Regions from separate parts of the Streptosporangium album genome, predicted to be linked through region 1. Evidence: riboswitches for the same ligand, from Rfam matches in the RefSeq annotation. Region 1 holds a riboswitch; each other region holds the start of a gene.
What was found. A riboswitch is a leader RNA that binds a small molecule or an ion and turns the genes downstream of it on or off. The one in region 1 is predicted to bind S-adenosylmethionine.
Positions count from the first base shown of each region.

Region 2: linked by a shared signal. The riboswitch ahead of FHR32_RS25550 (FAD/NAD(P)-binding protein) and the one ahead of thrC (threonine synthase) in region 1 are both predicted to bind S-adenosylmethionine.
Region 3: linked by a shared signal. The riboswitch ahead of FHR32_RS12565 (aminotransferase class V-fold PLP-dependent enzyme) and the one ahead of thrC (threonine synthase) in region 1 are both predicted to bind S-adenosylmethionine.

Region 1 covers NZ_JACHJU010000001.1:2,424,636-2,432,306, reverse strand. The annotation lists gene FHR32_RS11465 (S1 family peptidase) at 1-1,367, shown strand, start outside; gene FHR32_RS11460 (S1 family peptidase) at 1,612-3,126, shown strand; SAM riboswitch class I at 3,512-3,652, shown strand; gene thrC (threonine synthase) at 3,667-4,932, shown strand; gene FHR32_RS11450 (MoaD/ThiS family protein) at 4,956-5,231, shown strand; gene FHR32_RS11445 (cold-shock protein) at 5,549-5,749, shown strand; gene groL (chaperonin GroEL) at 6,090-7,671, shown strand, end outside.
Region 2 covers NZ_JACHJU010000002.1:405,658-413,328, forward strand. The annotation lists gene FHR32_RS25515 (MGH1-like glycoside hydrolase domain-containing protein) at 1-1,075, shown strand, start outside; gene FHR32_RS25520 (hypothetical protein) at 1,072-1,533, shown strand; gene FHR32_RS25525 (YtxH domain-containing protein) at 1,623-1,922, opposite strand; tRNA gene FHR32_RS25530 (tRNA-Asn) at 2,103-2,175, shown strand; gene FHR32_RS25535 (nitric oxide synthase oxygenase) at 2,524-3,645, shown strand; gene FHR32_RS25540 (enoyl-CoA hydratase) at 3,933-4,706, shown strand; gene FHR32_RS46130 (DUF402 domain-containing protein) at 4,734-5,234, opposite strand; SAM riboswitch class IV at 5,287-5,399, shown strand; gene FHR32_RS25550 (FAD/NAD(P)-binding protein) at 5,528-7,282, shown strand; gene FHR32_RS25555 (ABC transporter substrate-binding protein) at 7,310-7,671, shown strand, end outside.
Region 3 covers NZ_JACHJU010000001.1:2,656,402-2,664,072, forward strand. The annotation lists partial or broken gene FHR32_RS45930 (hypothetical protein) at 1-192, shown strand, start outside; gene FHR32_RS12555 (cytochrome P450) at 227-1,426, opposite strand; gene FHR32_RS12560 (TerC family protein) at 1,630-2,415, opposite strand; SAM riboswitch class IV at 2,544-2,659, shown strand; gene FHR32_RS12565 (aminotransferase class V-fold PLP-dependent enzyme) at 2,722-4,065, shown strand; gene FHR32_RS12570 (NADH-quinone oxidoreductase subunit D) at 4,084-5,280, shown strand; gene FHR32_RS12575 (acyltransferase family protein) at 5,313-6,440, shown strand; gene FHR32_RS12580 (DUF3180 domain-containing protein) at 6,533-6,982, opposite strand; gene folK (2-amino-4-hydroxy-6-hydroxymethyldihydropteridine diphosphokinase) at 6,979-7,479, opposite strand; gene folB (dihydroneopterin aldolase) at 7,476-7,671, opposite strand, start outside.

The DNA of each region.
Region 1 (7,671 bases):
CGCCGCCGGGCATGGTGGAGGCGCTTCAGCGTGATCTCAATCTCAGCAAGGAGCAGGCCCAGACCCGCCTGCTCAACGAGATCCGCCTGGCCGGGGTCGAGGCGCAGCTCCGCGAGAAGCTCGGTGGCCGTTTTGGCGGTTCCTGGTTCGTGGGAACCGTCGCGCAGACCCTCGTGGTCGCCACCACCGACCCCGCCGACCTCCCCCAGATCATCGCCACCGGCGCCCGGGGTGAGGTCGTCAAGCGGCCGCTTACCGAACTCAACGAGGCGTTGGAAACGGTCAACACCTCCCTGCCGGCGACCGGGGGGAAGGTGCGCTACATCGACGTGAAGAACAACAGGATCGTCATCCTCACAGCAGATCCCCTGGCAACCGAGGATCTCATCGAGGCCAGTGGCGTGAACACGACCCTGGTGCAGGCGGTGCAGTCCACCGAGCAACCCCGGCTCCTCTCCGACCTGGTGGGCGGTAACGCTTACTACATCGGCGTCACTGCTCGCTGCTCGATCGGTTTCGCGGTGACCCACGGCGACCAGAACGGTTTCGTCAGCGCCGGTCACTGCGGCACGGCGGGCAAAGTCACGACCGGTTTCAACCGGGCCGCGCAGGGTGTCTTCCAGGCGTCGACCTTCCCGGGCAACGACTTCTCCTGGGTCGCGGTGAACAGCAACTGGACCCCCAGGCCGTGGGTGGACAACGGCACGGACGGCACGGTGAACGTCGCCGGTTCCAGGGCGGCCATCGAGGGGGCGTCGGTCTGCCGGTCGGGCTCCACCACCGGCTGGCACTGCGGCACCGTCCGGCAGCGCAACACCAGCGTCACCTATGCCCAGGGCACCATCTCCGGGCTGACCCGGACCAATGTCTGCGCCGAGCCCGGCGACTCCGGTGGCTCCTTCATCTCGGTGGACCAGGCGCAGGGAGTCACCTCCGGCGGCTCCGGCGACTGCAGCGCGGGGGGAGTCACCTACTTCCAGCCGGTCAACCCGATCCTCTCGGCCTACGGCCTGACCCTGACGGTCATCCCCAACCCGCCGATCACGGGCGCGAACCCGTGCACCGGCTACCCGAACACCATCACCGGCACGCTGACCGCGGGCAAGTCGGTCAATCAGCCGAACGACCGTTACTACACAACGATTACCAGGAGCGTCCACTCCGCCTGCCTGGACGCCACCGATGTCACTGATTTCGATCTCTATCTGCAGAAGTGGAACGGCCGGAGCTGGGTCACCGTCGCCACCGCCGACAGCCCCTATCCCGACGAGAAGATCACCTACACCGGTACGGCCGGCTTCTACCGCTACCGTGTGACCGCCGCCAGCGGCTCCGGCCCTTACAGCCTGGGGCACAAGGCGGCGTGAGCTGTGCGGGTTCCACATCCTCCCCGCCGCACCGGTCGTTTCCTGACCCAGCCGCGACGGCAGTGTCCGCGGTCTGCACCCCGGTGGGTTTGGCGGGGAATCGTTGTCCGCGTGGCGTGTGGTTTTTGCGGCCTTGATCGGCAACAGCTGGATTAAGGTGATGGTGCCCGTATCGCATGATCAACGTGTGATACGAGGCGCTCTCCCCCCTCTTGCTTCGAAAGCCGAGGTCGAGGAGAGACCGATGCCCCGCAGATACACCGCCGTCATGGGATGCGTTCTGGCGATCGCCGCTCTGACAGCGGCGGCCGCTCCGGCCGCCGCCTACTCCCTGACAACGGATACCGCGGCCGCTGCGGCCGCGCGCAAGCCGCCGCCGGGCATGCTGGAGGCGCTCCAGCGTGATCTCCACCTCACCAGGAAGCAGGCCCAGACCCGCCTGCTCAACGAGATCCGCCTGACACCCACCGCGGCGGAACTCCGCAGAAGACTCGGTGACCGTTTTGGCGGCTCCTGGTTCGCGGGAGACCTCGCGCAGTCCCTCGTGGTCGCCACCACCAGCCAAGAGGACGTTCCCCGGATCGTCGCTCTGGGGGCCCGAGCCGAGGTCGTCAGCCGGTCGCTGGCGCAACTCAACGACACGGCCAAAGAGGTCAACGCGGCGCTGTCCGCTCACCCCAACGGGCGGGTGCGCTACATCGACGTGAAAATCAACAAGGTCGTCATCCTGTCCGAGACGCCTGCGGCAACCGAGTCCGTCATCGAGGCCGCCGAGCTGAACCCGGTCGCGGTGCTGGTGGTGTCGTCCAATGAGCGACCCCAGCCCCTCTTCGATCTGGTGGGAGGCGACGCTTACTACATCGGCGACACGGAACGATGCTCGATCGGTTTCTCGGTGACGAAGGGGACCCAGAACGGCTTCGTCAGCGCCGGCCACTGCGGTAAGGCGGGTGACACCACGGCCGGCGTCAACCAGGTCGCCCAGGGAGTCTTCCAGGCGTCGATCTTCCCGGGCAACGACTTCTCCTGGGTCGCGGTGAACGGCAACTGGACGCCCAAACCATCGGTGAAGAACGGCACGGGCGGCACGGTGAACGTCGCCGGCTCCACTGTGGCCATCGAAGGGGCGTCGGTCTGCCGGTCCGGTTCGACCACCGGCTGGCACTGCGGCACCATCCAGCAGCAGAACACCAGCGTGACCTATCCGCAGGGCACCATCTCCGGACTGACCCGGACCAACGTCTGCGCCGAACCAGGTGACTCCGGTGGCTCCTTCATCTCCGTCGACCAGGCCCAGGGGGTCACCTCCGGTGGCTCCGGCGACTGCACCTCGGGTGGCACCACCTACTTCCAGCCGGTCGGCCCGATCCTCACCACCTACGGCCTGACCCTGGTGACCAGCGGCGGCGTCACTCCGCCGACGCCGCCAACCCCGCCGACCGGCGTCACCTGTACCGGCTACTCCAAGACCGTCACCGGCGCCCTGACCAGCGGCCGATCCGCCTATCAGCCGAACAACCTGTACTACCGGTCGATCGCCGGCGGTGTTCACTCCGGCTGCCTGAACGGCCCCGTCGGCACCGACTTCGACCTCTACCTGCAGAAGTGGAACGGCCGGACCTGGGCCACCGTCGCCACCTCCAACGGCCCGACCCCCAACGAGAAGATCAGCTACACCGGCACCGCCGGCTACTACCGCTACCTCGTGGCCGCCTACAGCGGCTCCGGCACCTACACCCTGGGATACAGCGCGCCGTAGCCCGGCCGGGCCGTTTTGACCGCACCTGTGGATCACTCGGAGGTGCGGACAAGAAGGACGGAGCTCCGCGCCAAGTGGGTGGTCGGCCGACGATCACCCACCCGGCGCGGAGCTCTCTGCGCTCCTCGGCCGTCAGGGGACAGCGCAGGCTCGCGTATGCGGGAGGGAGGCGCTCTCGGCCGGGGTGAGCAGGATGACCACGGTGACGGTCCGGCCGGCCGTACGAGGTGAAGGGGTGCGGGCGGTGCGTTTCACGGCCTGCGACCCTGGCGAGACTGTCCGGCAGGTAACACGTCACATCTCGAAGGGTGAGACATCTGGTCAGGACGGCGGGGAGGCGAGGTAGAGTGCGTAAGACCTGCTCGTCAGGTCCTAACTGAATATTTGCTCATCCAGAGGGGTGGAGGGACCGGCCCTGCGAAGCCCCGGCAACCCTCCCGGTTCCAGACTCGTGATCTGACGAGGTCGGCCGGGACAGGTGCCAATTCCGGTCTGTGGCCAGGGTGGTCGCAGACGAAGATGAGGGAAAGGCCTCGCTTCATGGCGCTCGCAAGCACTGAAACCCCCACCACCTCGATCGACTTCGGCCCCGCCGTGGCTCTGTCCTGTCGCGAGTGCGGTGCCCGCTACGACCTCGGTCCCGACTTCGCCTGTATCGAGTGTTTCGGGCCCCTGGAGATCGCCTATGACTTCGGGCGCGTGACCCGTGAGCAGATCGCCGAGGGGCCGGCCAACATCTGGCGTTACCGCTCCCTGCTGCCCGTCCCGGCGGACGTGGCCGCCAAGCCCAACATGAACCCCGGCTGGACCAAGCTCGTCGACGCCGGCAACCTCGCGCGCGAGCTGGGCCTGCGCTCGCTGCACGTCAAGGACGACTCCGGCAACCCCACGCACTCCTTCAAGGACCGTGTGGTGGCCATCGCCGTCGAGGCGGCCAGGAACTTCGGCTTCCACACCCTGTCCTGCTCCTCCACCGGCAACCTGGCCGGCGCGGTGACCGCCGCCGCCGCCCGGGCAGGGCTGGACGCCTGCGTGTTCATCCCCTCGGACCTGGAGCAGGCCAAGATCGTCATGGCGTCGGTGTACGGCGGCAGGCTGATCGGCATCGAGGGCACCTACGACGACGTCAACCGCTTCTGCTCCGAGCTCATCGGGGACGAACTGGGCGACAAGTGGGGCTTCGTCAACGTCAACCTCCGGCCCTACTACGCCGAGGGCTCCAAGACCCTGGCCTACGAGATCGCCGAGCAGCTCGGCTGGCGGATCCCCGACCAGATCGTCATCCCGGTCGCGTCCGGCTCCCAGCTCACGAAGATCGACAAGGCCTTCAAGGAGCTGATCGCGCTCGGCCTCGTCGAGGAGAAGCCGTACAAGATCTTCGGCGCCCAGGCCGAGGGGTGCTCCCCGGTCTCCGCCGCCTACAAGGCCGGCCACGACGTGATCCGCCCGGTGAAGCCCGCCACCATCGCCAAGTCGCTGGCGATCGGGAACCCGGCGGACGGCCCCTACGTGCTGGACATCGCCCGGCGCACCGGCGGCGCGGTGGAGGACGTCACCGACGCCGAGATCGTCGACGCGATCCGGCTGCTGGCCAGGACCGAGGGGATCTTCGCCGAGACCGCGGGCGGGGTCACCGTCGGCGTGCTGCGCAAGCTGGTCGCCTCGGGGCAGATCGACCCCGACGCCGAGACCGTGGTGCTCAACACCGGCGACGGTCTCAAGACCCTCGACGCGGTGGCGGACCAGGCGCGTCCCACCGCCGTCATCCGCCCGTCTCTCGACGCATTCCGTACGGCTATCGCCTAGAAATTCATGAAAGGTACTGAAATATGAGCGTTTCTGTGCGGATTCCGACGATTCTCCGGACTTACGCCGATGGCTCCTCGGAGGTGAGTGGAGAAGGGGCGACGCTGCGCGAGGTTCTGCATAGGCTCGACGCCGACTTCCCGGGCATCGGCGCTCGCATCCTCGACGAAACGGGCAAGATCCGGCGTTTTGTCAATGTCTATGTCGGGGATGAGGACGTCCGTTTTGCGGAGAACCTTGACACGGCCACGCCGTCCGGCGTTCAGGTCTCCATCATTCCGGCGGTCGCCGGAGGCTGATCCGCGGCATCCCCACCGCTTCTCCACGACACCCGCACGCGGCCCGGCCGTGTGCGGGTGTCGCGTTATGTGACGTGAGACCCCCTGTGGGGCCGGTGAGTATGATTTATTTTTTAACTAAACAAACGCTCGGCAAAACATGGCTCCGCTCATGAATGCGCGCGTAAAGCAGCGGTCTGTCGATTGACTCTGTTGCCCCACCGTGTCCCACAGGTATGGTCGAGAACGATCGACGTAGGCGATGTCTATGCCTCGAAGATTGAGGACTTCGCGAGAGGAATGGGCGATGTCCTCAAGTCCAGTAAGAGGAGTCGGAAGTGGCGCAGGGCACCGTCAAATGGTTCAACGCGGACAAGGGCTACGGCTTCATCGCGGTCGACGGTGGTAAGGATGTGTTCGTCCATTACTCCGCGATCATGATGGATGGCTACCGTGCGCTCGAACAGGGCCAGCGGGTCGAGTTCGAGGTCACCCAGGGTCAGAAGGGCCCCCAGGCGGAATCCGTCCGGGCGGTCTGACGCAGCCGTTCCGTCCATTCGTCGGGAAATGCCGGTAGATCCCGTGGCAGCGCAGTCCGCGCGGACCTTCCCGCATGTCGACCCGGCTCGCCGCCCCAACGGCGGGTCGGGCCTTCGCTGTGAATCTGTGCCCGCCCTCTAAGCTGGGTGCAGGTCAGCGCGACGTCGCTTGCACTCGGCAGGGTAGAGTGCTAAACAGTTCGTTGGCACTCCCTGTTGGAGAGTGCCAACCCTGGATCGAGACGATGGGACCCGCCGAACGGAGTCGCGGGTTCACATGCCGTCGCGGGCGTCGGCTCGATCCGGTGCAAGCCACCCTGCGTTTGGGAGGTCTAGCCGTATGGCAGCCAAAATGATCGCGTTTGACGAGGACGCCCGGCGCGGTCTCGAGCGCGGTATGAACCAGCTCGCGGACGCCGTCAAGGTGACCCTCGGCCCCAAGGGCCGTAACGTCGTTCTGGAGAAGAAGTGGGGCGCCCCCACGATCACCAACGACGGTGTCTCCATCGCCAAGGAGATCGAGCTCGAGGACCCGTGGGAGAAGATCGGGGCGGAGCTCGTCAAGGAAGTCGCCAAGAAGACCGACGACGTCGCGGGCGACGGCACCACCACCGCCACCGTGCTCGCCCAGGCTCTTGTGCGTGAGGGCCTCCGCAACGTGGCCGCCGGTGCCAACCCGATGTCCCTGAAGAAGGGCATCGAGGCCGCCGTCGAGCGCGTCTCTGAGGAGCTCTCCAAGCTGGCCAAGGACGTGGAGACGAAGGCGCAGATCGCCTCCACCGCCTCCATCTCCGCGGGCGACCCGCAGATCGGCGAGATGATCGCCGAGGCGATGGACAAGGTCGGCAAGGAAGGCGTCATCACCGTCGAGGAGAGCAACACCTTCGGCCTGGAGCTTGAGCTCACCGAGGGCATGCGCTTCGACAAGGGCTACATCTCGCCCTACTTCGTCACCGACCCGGAGCGCATGGAGGCCGTCCTCGACGACGCCTACATCCTCGTGGTCAACTCGAAGATCTCCGCCAACAAGGACCTGCTCCCGGTCCTCGACAAGGTCGTGCAGGCCGGCAAGCCGCTGCTGATCATCGCCGAGGACATCGAGGGCGAGGCCCTGGCGACCCTGGTCGTCAACAAGATCCGCGGCCTCTTCCGCTCGGTCGCCGTCAAGGCCCCGGGCTTCGGTGACCGCCGCAAGGCCATGCTGGGCGACATCGCCATCCTGACCGGTGCCCAGGTCATCAGCGAGGACCTCGGCCTCAAGCTCGAGTCCACCGCGCTGGACCAGCTCGGCCGTGCCCGCCAGGTCATCGTCACCAAGGACGAGACCACCATCGTCGACGGTGCCGGCGACGCCGAGCAGATCGCCGGCCGGGTCAACCAGATCCGCGCCGAGATCGAGAACACCGACTCCGACTACGACCGCGAGAAGCTCCAGGAGCGTCTCGCCAAGCTGGCCGGCGGCGTGGCCGTCATCAAGGCCGGCGCGGCGACCGAGGTCGAGCTCAAGGAGCGCAAGCACCGCATCGAGGACGCCGTCCGCAACGCGAAGGCGGCCGTCGAGGAGGGCATCGTCCCCGGCGGTGGCGTGGCCCTGCTGCAGGCCGGCGCCAAGGCCTTCGACAAGCTGGAGCTCACCAGCGACGAGGCCACCGGTGCCGCGATCGTCCGCAAGGCGCTCGAGGAGCCGCTGAAGCAGATCGCCGTCAACGCCGGCCTCGAGGGCGGCGTCGTGGTGGAGAAGGTGCGCAACCTCACCCCCGGTGAGGGTCTGAACGCCGCCACGGGCGAGTACGTCAACATGTTCGAGGCGGGCATCATCGACCCGGCCAAGGTGACGCGTTCGGCTCTGCAGAACGCGGCGTCCATCGCGGCGCTGTTCCTCACCACCGAGGCCGTCATCGCCGAGAAGCCCGAGAAGGCCG
Region 2 (7,671 bases), on a different contig from region 1:
GGTGCCGCACATCGTCTTCCAGCCGGCCCGCACCGAGGGCTACTTCCCGGGCCCCTCCGTCTGGCGCTCGCAGGAGCATCCGGCGTCGCCCAACCGGGTGGCCACCTCCGGGCTGACCCAGCCGCCGCTGCACGCCCTGGCCGTGTGGCGGGTGTGGCGGTACGCGGCAGACCGCGACGAGGCCGCCGCCCTCGTCCGCCGGCTGTACCCGATGCTGGCGGCCCAGCACGACTATCTCGCCGGGACCAGGGACCTGGGCGGCGGAGGGCTGGCCGCCATCGTGCACCCCTGGGAGTCGGGGATGGACGACAGTCCCGCGTGGGACGCCCCGATGGCCGCGCTGCCCCCGATCCACCACGCCTACCGGCGGGGCGGGCCTCCCAGCCATCATCTCGACACTTACCAGGACCGCTTCATCTGGCTGGCCACGCGTTACCGCGACACCGGCTACGACGGCGCCTACTTGCGTGAGGACCATCCGTTCGCGGTCGAGGACCCGATGTTCAACGGCATCTGGCTGGCCTCCTGCCAGATGCTCGCCGAAATGGCCCCGGTGGCGGGCGCGGACCCCGGGCCGTACCGGGAGGCGGCCGAGCGGATCCGTGCGGGGCTGCTGGAGCGGCTCTGGGCCGACGGCGTCTTCCGCTCGCGCGACCTGCGTAGCGGGCGGCTCAGCTCCGTGTGCACGGTCGGATGCTTCGGGCCGATGCTCGACCCCGGCCTGCCCTCCGACCGGGTGGAGAGGCTGGTGAGCGTGCTCGAGTCCCCCCGGTTCATGGGAGCCGCCGGGTATCCGGTGCCGAGCTGTGAGATCCGCGCAGCGCAGTTCGACCGGTCCCGCTACTGGCGGGGGCCCTCGTGGGTGAACACGAACTGGCTGCTGCGGCAGGCGCTGGCCGTACACGGCCTGACGGAGGCGGCGGGACTGCTCGGCGCGGCCACCTTGCGCATGGTCCGGCAGGCGGGATTCCGCGAGTGCTTCGACCCCTTCGACGGCAGCGGGCGAGGCGGCCGGGACTTCTCCTGGTCGGCCGCGCTCACCCTCGACCTGCTCACGGATAACGTTGCGCCATGAAGCTCTTCAACCGCATGCCCGCCGAGGTCCGCACCGCCGTCGCGCCGACCGACCGGGTGCTCACCTACGCCGGCGGGCCGGACGGCTACGTGATCGCCACGGACAGGGCGCTCTACCTGGGCGGCACCCGGCTGCCGTGGTTCCAGGTGGAGCGCGGCGTGTGGGACGAGCAGGGATTGACGGTCGTCACCACGGCGGGGGAGTCGCACCGCGCGCTGCTGCCCGAGCCTGGGCGGATCCCCGAGGCCGTACGGGAGCGGGTGACCGCCTCGATCCTGGTGAACCAGTACGCCCCGCTGGACGCGCGCGGGGGAGTCAGGCTGGTGGCCAGGAAGGCCGACGACGACCGGGTGATCTGGGAGTTCGTCTTCGACGCGGGGCTGGATCCCGCCGACCCCGGTCTGCGGGCACTCGCCGAGCAGGCGCTTGAGGAGATCCGCCGCAGCTTCGGCGTCTGATCTCGCCGACGCGGATCGGCCCCCGAAACCGCCGGCCGGAAAGGGGCAGGGACGCGCGGAAGGCCCCCGAGGGGGCCTTCCACAACCGGTCAGGGATGAGGGGCGTGGGCCCGCTCGTCCTCCGGCCAGCCGACTCCCGTCTCGTCGTGCTTCTGGGACTGCCAGCCGTTCTCCGACTGCAGGAACGGCAGCCGGTTCCTCGCCACGTGGGACATCTTGGTCCTGGCCACGTTGGTGACCTTCGAGATCCGTGCGCCCACCAGGCCCGCGGTCTCCTGCACCGAGGGATTGTCGGACACCCGCTGGGCGATCCGCTTGATCTCCTCGTAACGCTCCCGGCCGGCGCGGCTTCCCAGGACGTAGCCAATCGCGAGACCCACCCCGAACATCATTCGATAACGCATCTCCACCTCCACAGCCGTGCTCCGCCAGGCCCCTACCCACGGATCGCGCGTCCTCTCGGACCTACCCCGGTGTATCGATGCGACACACACGCGCAGAGTGCGCTAATCTATTCCTGCGCCGCAAGGAGCGGGGAAAACATCCCGCCCGAGCAGCGCAGAGCACGATCCCGTGTAGCTCAATCGGCAGAGCAGCCGGCTGTTAACCGGCAGGTTATAGGTTCGAGTCCTATCGCGGGAGCAACATTCGAAGGCCCTGGGAGTCAAGCTCCCGGGGCCTTCGCTCTTTTACGCCCTGATTTGGCAGACAAATCATCTTCCGTAATAGAAGATGACAGGCGCCGCGTCATGCGACCCCAGTCGGCGAGGATGACACGGCTGCCGCGGAACAACAGCGATCGCAGTGGGGCAAGGGCCACTGCACACAGGGCACCGCGCCGCCCGGAACGGCCGCCGTGCCCGTGAGCCACACATTGGTGGTTGTTCTGTGCTGACCTGGCGGAGGTCCCGGCGCCGTGCACCGGATCTGGTCCACGATGCCCAACGATCGGTATCCACGTTCTTGAAGACGAAGGGGCATGTTCCGGCCGTGCAAGAAACCGACATCGCGACGGCCGTGGACTTTCTGAGGTTGTTCCATGCCGAGAACCCGGTCGCGGGGCCGGTGAAACCCCGCCTGCGCGAGGTGCGGGCCGAGATCTACAGGACGGGGACCTACACGCACACCCCCGAGGAACTCGCCTTCGGCGCCCGGGTGGCCTGGCGCAACAGCTCCCGGTGCATCGGGCGGCTCTACTGGCAGTCGCTGCGGGTGCGCGACCGGCGGTGGGTGAACACGGCCGAGGGTGTGGCCGTGGAGTGCGTCAACCACCTGAGGGAGGCGGCGCCCAGCCGCAGGATCCGGCCGACGATCACGGTGTTCGCCCCGGACCGGCCGGGCCTGCCGGGGCCGAGGATCTGGAACGAGCAGCTGATCCGGTACGCCGGGTACGCGATGGACGACGGGTCCGTCGTCGGCGACCCCCGGTATGTGGACTTCACCACGATGGCATGCAAGCTCGGCTGGCCCGGAGGGCCGGGCACGCCCTTCGACGTCCTGCCGCTGTTCATCTCGGTGGGGGACGGGCGGCCGCTGATGTCCACGGTGCCCGGCGACGCCGTACTGGAGGTGCCGCTGTCCCACCCCTCCCACCCGTGGTTCGAAGAGCTCGGGCTGCGCTGGCACGCCGTACCGGCCATCTCCAACATGTGCCTGGAGATCGGTGGGATCCACTACGGGGCGGCACCGTTCAACGGCTGGTACATGGGCACCGAGATCGGCGCACGCAACCTCGCCGACACCGATCGCTACGACCTCATGCCGGCCGTCGCCCGCCGGCTGGGGCTGGACACCGCCAACGACCGCTCGCTCTGGCGCGACCAGGCCCTGCTGGAGATCAACATGGCTGTCCTGCACTCCTTCGAGCGGGCGGGGGTGACGATGACCGACCACCACACCGAGTCCGGCAGGTTCCTGACCCATCTGAAGCGCGAGGAGAACGCCGGCCGGGTCTGCCCGGCCGAGTGGAGCTGGATCGTGCCACCGATGTCGGGTTCCGCGACGCCGGTCTTCCACCGCTACTACGACGAGGCCGAGCTCTCGCCGAACTTCGTCCACCACCCCGACGCCCTGGAACGGGGACTCGGTCACGGAACGGTGCCGGGGCGGTAGTTCCGGCGGAACAGGACGGGACGCACTCGCGGGGATCCCCCTCGGGGTTCCGCCGTGCCGTGCCGTACGACGCCGGTGAGGCCGTACGGCACGGTACGGGACCGGTCCGGGAGGCGCGGGCGGTCAACTGGCCGTTCCGCCCGTCCGGGGGCGCCGTCCGCCCGGGACAGGCACGGAGTCGCCGGCGGGAGCCTGAACGGCTCCCCGGGCCCGCTCGCACGACGCTCTCGCCGGGAGAGGAGAAGGTATAGAACGATATTCTGCAGAACTCAGGGAAGAGGTGCGGAATGGTGGATCTGGTGCCGGCGTCGATCGAGCAGGGCGTGCTGACGCTGACGTTCAACCGGCCGGACCGGCTCAACGCCTGGACCGACGCGATGGGACGGCGATACTTCGACCGGCTCGCGGAGGCCGAACGGGACCCGGAAGTCCGGGTGATCGTCGTGACCGGTGCGGGGAGGGGCTTCTGTGCCGGCGCCGACTTCCAGACTCTCAACGCCATCCAGGACGGCTCTTATGAGGGGGAACCGGACAGGCGTCCCCCCACCTTCCCGACCACGATCGGCAAGCCGGTCATCGCGGCCGTCAACGGCGCCTGCGCCGGGCTCGGCATGGTGCACGCCCTGGTCTGCGACCTGGTCTTCACCGCGGCGGAGGCCAAGTGGACGACCGCCTTCGCCCGCCGCGGCCTGATCGCCGAGTACGGCCTGTCGTGGATCCTGCCCCGGCTCGCCGGCCAGGCGCGGGCCATGGACCTGCTGCTGTCCGGCCGCACGTTCACCGGTGCGGAGGCCTACGAGCTCGGCCTGGTCAACCGGTCGGTCCCCGGTGAGAGCCTGCTGGAGGAGACCGTGACCTACGCCCGAGAGCTGGCGACACACAGCTCGCCGGCGTCGATGGCCGTGATCAAGCGCCAGGTGTGGGGCGACGGGAGCCGGACCCTGGAGTCGGCGGAGTCCGCCGCCGTGCGCCTGATGGCCGAGTCCTTCACCCGCCCCGACTTCGCCGAGGGGGTGGCCAGTTTCGTCGAGCGCCGAGCCCCCGGCTTCCCGCCGTTGTAGGGCGTCGCCGTACGGCGGGCGGGGCGGTCAGGTCACCTGAGAGAGCCAGTGGGGGGCGGTGCTGAAGGGGGCGGTGCCCGTGGTGACGGCCTCCATGAGCAGGCCGGCCGTGGCGCGGGCGGTCTCGATGACGTCGGGGGGATAGGCGTAGCGGATCTGGTGCTCCGCGAACTCGTCCTCGTCGTCGAGGATGATCCGGCCGTCGCGCATGCGGATCACGTCCAGGTCGAGGTCGACCATGGTCACCTGGCCGTCGCTCCACTGGGGCACCGTGGAGATGTCGCAGTAGATCTCGGCCTTGTGCGGCGCGGCGTTGAAGGAGGCCGTCCACCAGGCGTCGCGGGGGAAGAGCATCACGAACGCGTGCTGCCAGGTGATCGGTGGCGCGATGCCCTTGCTGGCGCTGGCGCCGGCCAGGCACCCCGTCCAGACGCCGTGGTCGTCCTCGCCGAGGAGCAGGGCCCGGTGGTTCCAGTGCAGTGAGCCGTCGTACTTCCGATAGACCACATTCACCATCTCATGCGACATCCCTCGACAATAAGGCTTGACAGGTATTTATGTATTTCCTACCTTCTAACTAGGTTAAGAGTGTCAGTGCAAAGACCCGGCTAACTGACCGGCAACCCTCGCGCCGCGGCGGGGTGCCCCCGGGGAAGACCTGGCGGCACGGTGGGCGTGCCGCAAGCGCGGACCCCCCAACGGGTCACCGAGGCATGCCTGGGAGCAGTACATGTCCGAGATCACACTGAACTACGCCGCCGTATGAGACAGCCGGCCGATCGGCGCGGGACGCACCCCGCGCCGCAGGGTGAGGAGATCGCATGAGTGCCTCCATCGCCGTCGTCGGCGCAGGGCCGACCGGCACCTGCCTGGTGGAGCGGATCTGCGCCAACGCCGCCGACCTGCTCGACTGGCCGTCACTGGACATCCACGTGATCGACCCCTACCCGCCGGGCGGCGGGCGGGTCTGGCGCGCCGAGCAGCCCGAACTGCTCTGGATGAACTCCACCGCGGCCGACGTGACGCTGTTCACCGACGCGTCGGTCCAGTGCCGGGGCCCGATCCGCCCCGGCCCGTCGCTGGCCGAGTGGCTCGGCGGCGACCCCGGCGGATTCGCCTCCCGGCGGGTCCAGAACGCCTACCTCTCGCACGTCTTCCAGCACGCGGTCACCACCGCTCCCCGCGGCGTCCGGGTCCACGTCCACGCCACCCGCGCGCTGGACCTCGCCGACGTCCCCGGCGGGCAGGCGGTGAGGCTGGAGGACGGCCGGACGATCGAGGTGGACGCGGTGATCCTGGCCCAGGGGCACGGCGACGTGACCCCGACCGGGCAGGAGCGGGCGCTGGCGGGCCTGGCGGAGGCCGACGGGCTGCGCTACCTGCCCACCGGTTACACCGCCGACCTCGACCTGGACCAGGTGCCCGGCGGCGAGCCGGTGATCGTGCGGGGCATGGGGCTGGCCTCCGTCGACCTGACGGTGCTGCTCACCTCGGGCCGCGGCGGCCGCTTCATCCGTGAGTACGACGGGGAGCTGGTCTACCTGCCCAGCGGCCGGGAGCCGCTGCTTCAGCTGGGATCGCGCCGCGGCGTGCCGTACCACGCGAAGACCGGATACCCGTTCCGGGGCGCGCGCCCGCCGGTCCCGCGCTTCCTCACCGCGGCGGCGCTGGGCGAGGGGCCGTGGAACTTCCGCCGGGACGTGTGGCCGCTGGTCGCCAAGGAACTGGCCTTCGCGTACTACCACGAGCTCATCACCGCCCACCCGAGACGGTCCCGGATGGGCTGGCCGGAGTTCGAGGAGGCATACGCGGCCGAGGAGTGGCGCAGCGCCGGGATGCGGGCCCTGATCCGCAGGGCCGTACCACGGCATCTGGACCGGCTGGACTTCGACCGGCTGGACCGTCCGCTGGAGCGCATGCGGTTCGGCGACTCCGCGGGGCTGCGCAGGTGGATGAACGGCTACCTGGGCGCCGACCTGCAGCGACGCTCCGACCCCGCGCACAGCGCCGACCACGCCATGATCCTCGGGCTGCTGTCCGTCCACGGCGTCCTCGCCGAGCTGGGCGTCTCCGACCCGTGGTTCCACGGCTTCTTCAGCTACGTCGCCAGCGGCCCGCCCGGCCCTCGGCTGGAGGAGCTGCGGGCCCTCGCCGGGGCGGGGGTGGTCACCTTCCTCGGCGCGGACCTGAGGGTCGAGCACCGTGACCGGCGATGGTGGGCGCACAGTCCCACCGTCCCCGGCGGGATGGCGGCCCGGACCCTGATCGAGGCCCGGCTGCCCGCGCCCAGTGTGAGCCGGGCCACCGACCCGCTGATCTCCGCGCTCCGGGACCGGGGAGAGGCCGATGAGGACTCAGGGCTGCTGAAGGTACGGCCCGCCGACCGGCGCCTGCTGGACCGGTCGGACACCCCCCACCCCCGCAGGTTCGCCTTCGGACCGTGGGTCGTCGGCGGCCGGGCCACCGGCGGATTCGCCCGGCCCGGTCTCGACGCCCCGCTTTTCCGGCACGCCGACGCGCTCGCCCGGATCGTGCTGTCCGAGGCCGTCGCCACCCCGATCAGACATGTCGCCTGAGTCATCTGAGCCGTTGAGGAGAAGAGCGTGAAAGCGAGATGGGGCGTCCTGACGCTGGCCGGAGCACTGGCACTCACGGCGTGCGGAGCCCAGACGCAGGCCCCGGCGGCCGCGGTGGGCGGTAGCGGAGGCGACGGCGGGTCGCTGACCTGGGCGGTGGAGACGCAGCCCATCACGTTCAACCCCCAGCAGTGGGGCCAGAACAAGGCCCGCCTGCTGGTGCACAACCAGTTCGACTCGTTGATCGCCCGTGGGAGGAACGGCGAGTTCCTGCCGTGGCTGGCCACCTCCTGGGAGGTCTCCAAGGACGGCCTGACCTACACCTTCAAGCTCCGCGACGACGTCACCTTCCACGACGGGGAGAAGTTCGACGCGGCGTCGGTGAAGGC
Region 3 (7,671 bases), 230 kb from region 1:
GTGTCCCGTCTCGCGCTCGACCAGCTCAGGTCGGCCTGGGTCACCAGGGAGGCCAACGGCGGACCCGCGCTCTGGTCGGTCATCGGAGGTCAGGAGCAGCTCGTCACTTTCGACATCCGTGACGGACGCATCCATGGGATCTTCGGCGTGCTCAATCCCGGCAAGCCGGCCCACGTGCGGACCGGCCGATGACCCGCCCTGAGCCCGCCGGAGCGCGGCTCTGGCCCTAAACCCGCATCTGGAGGGAGTCCAGGCCTCGGATGATGTAGCCCGGCCCCCAGGTGGGCTCGGTGACAAGCTCCAGCTTCGGCGCCCTGCGCAGCAGAGCGCCGAAGGACTCGACCAGCTCGACCCTGGCCAGCGGCGCGCCCAGACAGAAGTGGATGCCCGCTCCGAAGGAGATGTGCGGGTTGTCCGCCCGGCCCACGTCGAGGCGGTCGGGGTCGGCGAACACCTCGGGGTCGCGGTTGGCCGAACCGAACAGCAGGGCGACCTCCGCGCCGCGCGGGATGTCCACCCCGCCCACCGTGATGTCCTCCAGCACCCAGCGCTCGAACATCTGCAGCGGGGTGTCCCACCGCATCAGCTCCTCGATCGCGGTGGGCAGCAGGCCGTGGTCGGCGCGGAGCCGTTCCAGCTCGGCCGGGTTGCGCAGCAACGACCACCAGCCGTTGCCGGTGACGTTGACGGTGGCCTCGTGCCCGGCGTTGAGCAGCAGCACGCAGGTGCCGACCAGCTCCTCCTCGGTGAGCCTGTCGCCCTCGTCGGCCACCAGGGCCAGCGCGCTGATCAGGTCGTCACCGGGGTCCGCCCGGCGGGCGCGGGCCAGCCCGACGAGGTAGTCGGAGAACTCCTCGGCCGCGCGCACGGCGGTGTGCTGGGCCTCGACCGAGGGGTTGAGCTCGTACATGCCGCAGATGTCGGCGGACCAGGGCCGCAGCAGGTGCCGGTCGGACTCGGGCACGCCGAGCATCTCCGCGATCACGGTCACCGGGAGCGGCTCGGCCACCTCGGCGATCAGGTCTCCCCCACCCCGCTCGACGAACCCCTCCACCAGCTCGCCGGCCATCCGGGCGACCTTGGGGCGCAGCGCCTCGACCATGCGCGGGGTGAACGCCTTGGACACCAGCCGCCGGAGCCGGGTGTGGACCGGCGGTTCGACGTCGAGCATCCCGGCTCTGACCACCCGCCAGAACGGGTCCTGGAAACCGGGGTCGTCCGGCCTGCCGAACTCGGTGTGGGTGGCCACGTGCAGGTAGGAGCGGCCGAGCCTGCGGTCGCGCAGCAGCGCGTTGACGTCGGCGTGCCGGGCGACGAGCCACTGGCCGGTCGGCTCGAAGAAGCTGACGGGCCGCCGCCGCCTCAGCTCGGCGTAGACGTCATAGGGGTGGGCGACGAATTCCGGATTCCAAGGATCAAAGTGCACGCAAACATCGTAATCACGCTGGTCGGCGATGGTGCCCCTACAGGTCGCCCAGTATCCGGCCGGCCACCGGAGGCGGCTTCACCGGCCGCTCGCTGCTGACATAGCCAAGCCTGATGTATAGGCGCATGCTGCGATATTTCTGGCCCACCTCGTCCCGCCCGACGCCAAGCCCGAAACAGGCCCCAGGCCTCCGCCATCCCCTCCTAAAGGCCTGCGAGGCCGCTCTGGGATCCGGCCTGCTGGTCCGGCTCGTAGCGCTGGTGCAGCTCGACCGGCTTCTCCCCGTCCGACTTGCCGCGCATCCGGATGTTCAGCAGCTCCACGGCCAGCGAGAACGCCATCGCGAAGTAGATGTAGCCCTTGGAGATGTGCTGCTCGAAGCCCTCGGCGATGAGCACGACGCCGATCAGCACCAGGAACGACAGGGCGAGCATCTTGATGCTCGGGTGCTTGTCCACGAAGCGGCTGATCGGGCCGGAGGCGAAGAGCATCACGATGACCGAGACGACGACGGCGGCGACCATGACGCCCAGCTCGTCGACCATGCCGACCGCGGTGATCACCGAGTCGAGGGAGAACACGACGTCCAGGACCATGATCTGGAGGATCACCGCGGTGAAGGAGGAGGCGACCCTGGCACCGGCGTGACCCGACTTGCCCTCGAGGCTGTCGTGCATCTCGAAGACGCTCTTGCCCAGCAGGAACAGCCCGCCGAAGATCAGGATGAGGTCCCGTCCCGAGATCGGATGGCCGAAGACCTCGAACAGCGGCGCTGTGAGCTTCACCACCCAGGACAGTGCCAGCAGCAGCGCCAGCCGGCTGACCAGGGCGGCGAGAAGGCCCAGCTTGCGGGCCTTGTCGCGCTGTTCCGCGGGGAGCTTGCCCGCCAGGATCGAGATGAAGATGATGTTGTCGATGCCCAGCACGATCTCCAGGCCGACAAGGGTGACGAACCCTATCCATATCTCCGGGTTGGTCACCCAATCCATCACTGACTCCCTCATTTCACCAGGCCCGTGCGGTCAATGCCTGGACGAACGGGAACCGCCGCGAGTTCCGGAACCGGCGCTTTTCCGCTTGCGATGCCCGGCCGTGCGTCGGTTATAGTTCCCACGTAGGTCATGAGTGCCAGTGACAAGCCCCGGCTCGCTGGCCGGCAACCCTCGCGTCCGCGGCGGGGTGCCCCGGGTGAGGACCTGGTCCGGCACGAGGTGTGCCGGGCAAGCGCGGGCTCCACACATCAACGCCATGGGTTGGGGTCCGATGACCTCGACAGGAGACCTGGCGTGTCCGCACTGACGATCTTCACCACCACCGCCGCCGTCGGCACCGCTCCGGCGAGCCGCGCGTCCACCACCGCCGAAGCCGCCGCGACCGCCACCCCGGCCGTCCCCGCGACCCGCACAACCGACGACCGGCGGGTCCCCGCGGTGCTCGGTGCGGACCTTGAGGTCCCCGTCAAGGGGGGCAGGCTCGTCCGCTACGCCAACCTCGACTATGCCGCCAGCGCCCCCTGTCTGGAGCCGGTCAGCGCCGCCGTCACCGCCGCGCTCCCGGCCTACTCCAGCGTCCACCGCGGTGCCGGATACGCCTCCCAGCTCACCACGGCCCGCTACGAGCAGGCCCGGCACACCGTCCGCGCCTTCGTCGGGGCCCGCCCCTGCGACTCGGTGATCTTCACCCGGAACACCACCGACGCGACCAACCTGCTGGCGCGCAGCCTGCCCGAGGGGACCACCGCCGTGGTCTTCGACACCGAGCACCATGCCTCGCTCCTGCCCTGGGCCGACACCGTACGGCTCGCGCCCCCCGCCTTCCCCGGCGAGGCCGTCCGCGCCGCAGACGAGGCACTGGGCGGGATCGACGGCCCCAAGCTGCTGGTCGTGACCGCGGCCTCCAACGTCACGGGCGAGCTCTGGCCGATCGCGGCCCTGGCCCACATCGCCCACCGCCACGGCGCCCGCATCCTCGTCGACGCCGCCCAGCTCGTCCCGCACCGTCGTCTCAACCTGACCGCGCTGGACCTGGACTACGTCGTCTTCTCCGGCCACAAGCTCTACGCCCCGTTCGGCGTCGGGGCGCTGATCGGCCGCGCCGACTGGCTGTCGGAGGCGGAGCCGTACCTGCGCGGCGGCGGCGCCGTGAAGGCCGTGGACGACGACGCCACCGAGTGGCACACCGACCCCGAGGCCCGTCACGAGGCCGGCACCCCCAACGTCCTCGGTGCCATCGCCCTGGCCGCCGCCTGCGACGCGCTGACCGCCACCGGCTGGAACGCGCTGCTCCGCGAGGAGGAGCGCCTCATCGGCCGCCTCCGTGCCGGGCTCGGCGCCGTCGAGGGCGTCCACGAGCTGGCCCTGTGGGGCCCCGACCACCCTCGCGTCGGCATCGTCTCCTTCGTGGTGGACGGCTTCACCGCCCGCGAGGTCGCCGAGGTCCTGTCCGGGACGTACGGCATCGGCGTGCGCGACGGCAAGTTCTGCGCCCACCCCTTCGTCCGCCACCTCCTCGGCGCCAAGGACGGCGGCTGCGACGACGTCACCGCCTCCGCCGTCCGCGCCTCGATCGGGATCGGCACCACCACCGAGCACGTCGACCGTCTGGTCGCCGCCCTGCGGGAGCTTGTCTCGCGGGGCTGACATGACAGCATGGGCCTTATGACCGACCGTCACGCCACAGGCGCGCCCCGGGAGATCAGCGTGGGCATCGGCGCCGGAGCCGGCGCCGTGCACGCGACGTCCGGCAAGGAGCTGGCGACCGAGGACATGGTCCTCAACATCGGGCCGCAGCACCCGTCCACGCACGGGGTGCTGCGGCTACGCCTCACGCTGGACGGAGAGCGGATCAGCGCGGCCGAACCGATCGTGGGCTACATGCACCGCGGCGCGGAGAAGCTCTTCGAGGTGCGTGACTACCGGCAGATCATCGTGCTGGCCAACCGGCACGACTGGCTGTCGGCCTTCGCCAACGAGCTGGGCGTGGTGCTCGCGGTGGAGCGGATGCTCGGCATGGAGGTGCCGGTCCGGGCAGTCTGGATGCGCACGCTCATGGCCGAGCTCAACCGGGTGCTCAGCCATCTGATGTTCCTCGGCTCCTACCCGCTGGAGCTCGGCGCGATCACCCCGGTCTTCTACGCGTTCCGTGAGCGCGAGACCCTCCAGGCCGTGATGGAGGAGATCTCCGGCGGGCGGATGCACTACATGTTCAACCGGGTCGGCGGCCTCAAGGAGGACGTGCCCGAAGGGTGGACGGACCGTGCCTCGCGCGCCGTCGCGGACGTGCGGCGGCGGCTGCCCGACATCGAGAACCTGATCGCCGGGAACGAGATCTTCCTGGCCCGCACGCTCGGGGTGGGCGTGCTGGGCCGCGAGACGATCATGCAGTACGGCGTGAGCGGCCCGATCGCCCGCGCCTCCGGGGTGGACTTCGACCTGCGCAGGGACGAGCCCTACCTCGCCTACGGCGAGCTGCCGGTCCGGGTCGTCACCCGGTCGGCCGGAGACTGCAACGCCCGGTTCGAGGTGCTGCTGGAGCAGGTGAAGGTCTCCCTGGACCTGGCCGACGCCTGCCTGGCACGGCTCAGGGAGCTGCCGCAGGGGCCGATCAACCAGCGCCTGCCCAAGGTGCTCAAGGTCCCCGAGGGACACACCTACGCCTGGACCGAGAACCCGCTCGGCATCAACGGCTACTACCTGGTCTCCCGCGGCGAGAAGACGCCGTGGCGGATGAAGCTCCGCTCGGCCTCCTACAACAACGTCCAGGTGCTGCGCGAGATGCTCCCGGGCAACCTGCTGGCCGACATGGTCGCCATCCTCGGGTCGATGTTCTTCGTCGTGGGCGACATCGACAAGTAGCGGAAGCGGGCGGCAAGGCACATCATGGCCGCATGGGCGGACACGACGATGCGGCGGCTCCCCCGGTGACGTCCGGGCCGCCGCGGGACCGATACGTCGACTGGCTCCGGGCGTTCAGCCTGATCGTCGTGGTCGTCTGGCACTGGGCGTTCACCATCCTGCAGTGGGGACCGGACGGCCCCTCGCCGACGAGCCCGCTGGGCTTCACCTCGGGACTGTGGATCCTGACCTGGCTGCTCCAGGTGCTGCCGCTCTTCTTCTACGTGGGTGGATACGTCCACCTGCTGTCGTGGAACCGCGCGTGCGAGCGCGGGGTCGGCCTCGGCACCTTCGTGTGGCGGCGTATCCGCGGTCTCGCGATCCCGGCACTGGTGCTGGCCGGGACCTGGATCGTTCTGGGCGCGATCGTGACGTGGGCGTTCGGGATCGAGTGGATGGACCGAGTCGTCCTCCTCGTCATCAGTCCGCTCTGGTTCATCGGCGTCTATCTCGTGCTGATCGCCCTGCTCCCGCTCGCGCTCTGGCTGCACCGGCGCTACGACGTGCTGGCGCTGATCTGGCTCGCCGGGGCCGCCCTGGTGGTCGACGTGCTGCGGCTGCGCTACGGCTACGAGGCCGTGGGCTGGCTCAACATGATCATTGTCTGGGGGCTGGCCCACCAGGCGGGCTTCTTCTACGCCAGGGTGGTGGCGCTCCCCCGCCGGTTCGACGTCGCCATCCTGTGGACCGGGCTGTTCGCGCTGTTCGGCCTGGTCTACTCGGGCATCTACCCGGGCTCGATGGTGGGCGTTCCCGGCGACAAGCTCTCCAACATGGCGCCGCCGACCTTCGTCATCGTGGCCCTGCTGATCTTCCAGATCGGCCTGGTGGAGGTGGTGCGGCCCTCCATGGAGCGCCTGCTGGAACATCCGAGATGGCAGCGCGTGAACGAGACGGTCAACAGGTTCGCGCTGCCGCTGTTCCTGTTCCACACGACCGGCATGGCGATCTGGGTGGCGCTGACCTGGTGGCTGTCCGGCAGCCCCACCGGACGGGGGTCGCCACCTGACCTGTTCTGGTGGCTGGAGCGGCCGCTTGCCGTCGGCGGCGCGCTGGTGTGCACGCTCCCGGTCATCATGCTGTTCGGCCGGCGACGTAAGACGGACAGGACGCGGGCCTAGACTCCGCTGGGCGCCCGGCCCTGCTCGGCCAGCCGGCCCGAGCAGGGATGGACCACGGCGTACCGGCACGGCTGATCACGTGGGGAACGGGGTTAACGGTCCTCTTCGGGGTCCTTCGGGACCTTGCAGCAGTGCTCCAGATAGAGGGCGGCGCCGACCAGCACCACACAGCCGAGGAACGAGCCTCCGGTGATGAGGAAGTCGCGCTGGGGCACGCTCTGCTCCAGCAGGTCGACGGTGTAGAGGGCGAACCCGGCGAAGACGCCGCCGAAGGCCGCCCCGCCGTACGCGGAGGCCTTGGCGAGGGCGGCGAGCCGGGCCACGGCCAGCGGCTCGACGGGCTCGGTGTCCCCCTTGCGCTCGATCCTGGCCTTCGTCATCCACCCGCTGTAGATCTCGCCGACCGCCAGCAGGAGCACCGTGGGGATCGCGGTCCACGGCACGGTCGGCAGGGATGAGTAGAGGGGTTTCAGGAGAGCCCAGGTGATGACCGCGAACAGGACGACGAGACCGACGAGCACGCCGGGACGGGTGGGCTTCAAACGGGCCTCTGCAACGTCAGGTCGGCGCGGAGCCGTACGCCGGCCTGGTCGAGCCCTGCCAGGAGGTCGGCGACCCTGCGCCCGGACAGCACCGCGTCGGGATCGACCTGCGACCACGGCACCAGCACGAACGCGCGCTCGTGCGCCCTGGGGTGCGGCAGCGTCAGCTCGGGGCCGTCGGAGACGACGTCCCCCACCGTGATCAGGTCGACGTCCAGGGTGCGCGCGCCCCAGCGCTCCGTCCGGACCCGGCCGAAGGCGTTCTCCACGCCCAGAGCACGCTCGAGGAGCGTCAGAGGTTCTATGATGGAGGTCTGTGCGATCACCACCGCGTTGAGGTACGGTCCCTGCTCGGGACCGCCGACCGGTTCGGTCTCGTAGACCGGTGAGACGGCGACGAAGTCGAGGCCGGGCGCGTCGAAGAGGCAGTCGAGCGCGCCCTGCAGCGTGTCGAACCGGTCACCCAGGTTGCTGCCGAGCGCCAGCACGACCCTCATGCCCGGCTCCGTGTGATTGTCACGATCACGTCGTCGAACGGCAGCGGGATCGGTGCGGCGGGTTTGTGCACGCTCACCTCCGCCGACAGGACCTGCTCACGGGCCAGGCAGACGTCCGCCAGACGCTGGGCCAGGGTCTCGATCAGGTTGACCGGCTCCCCCTCCACGACCTTGACCAGGTCCTGGGCCAGC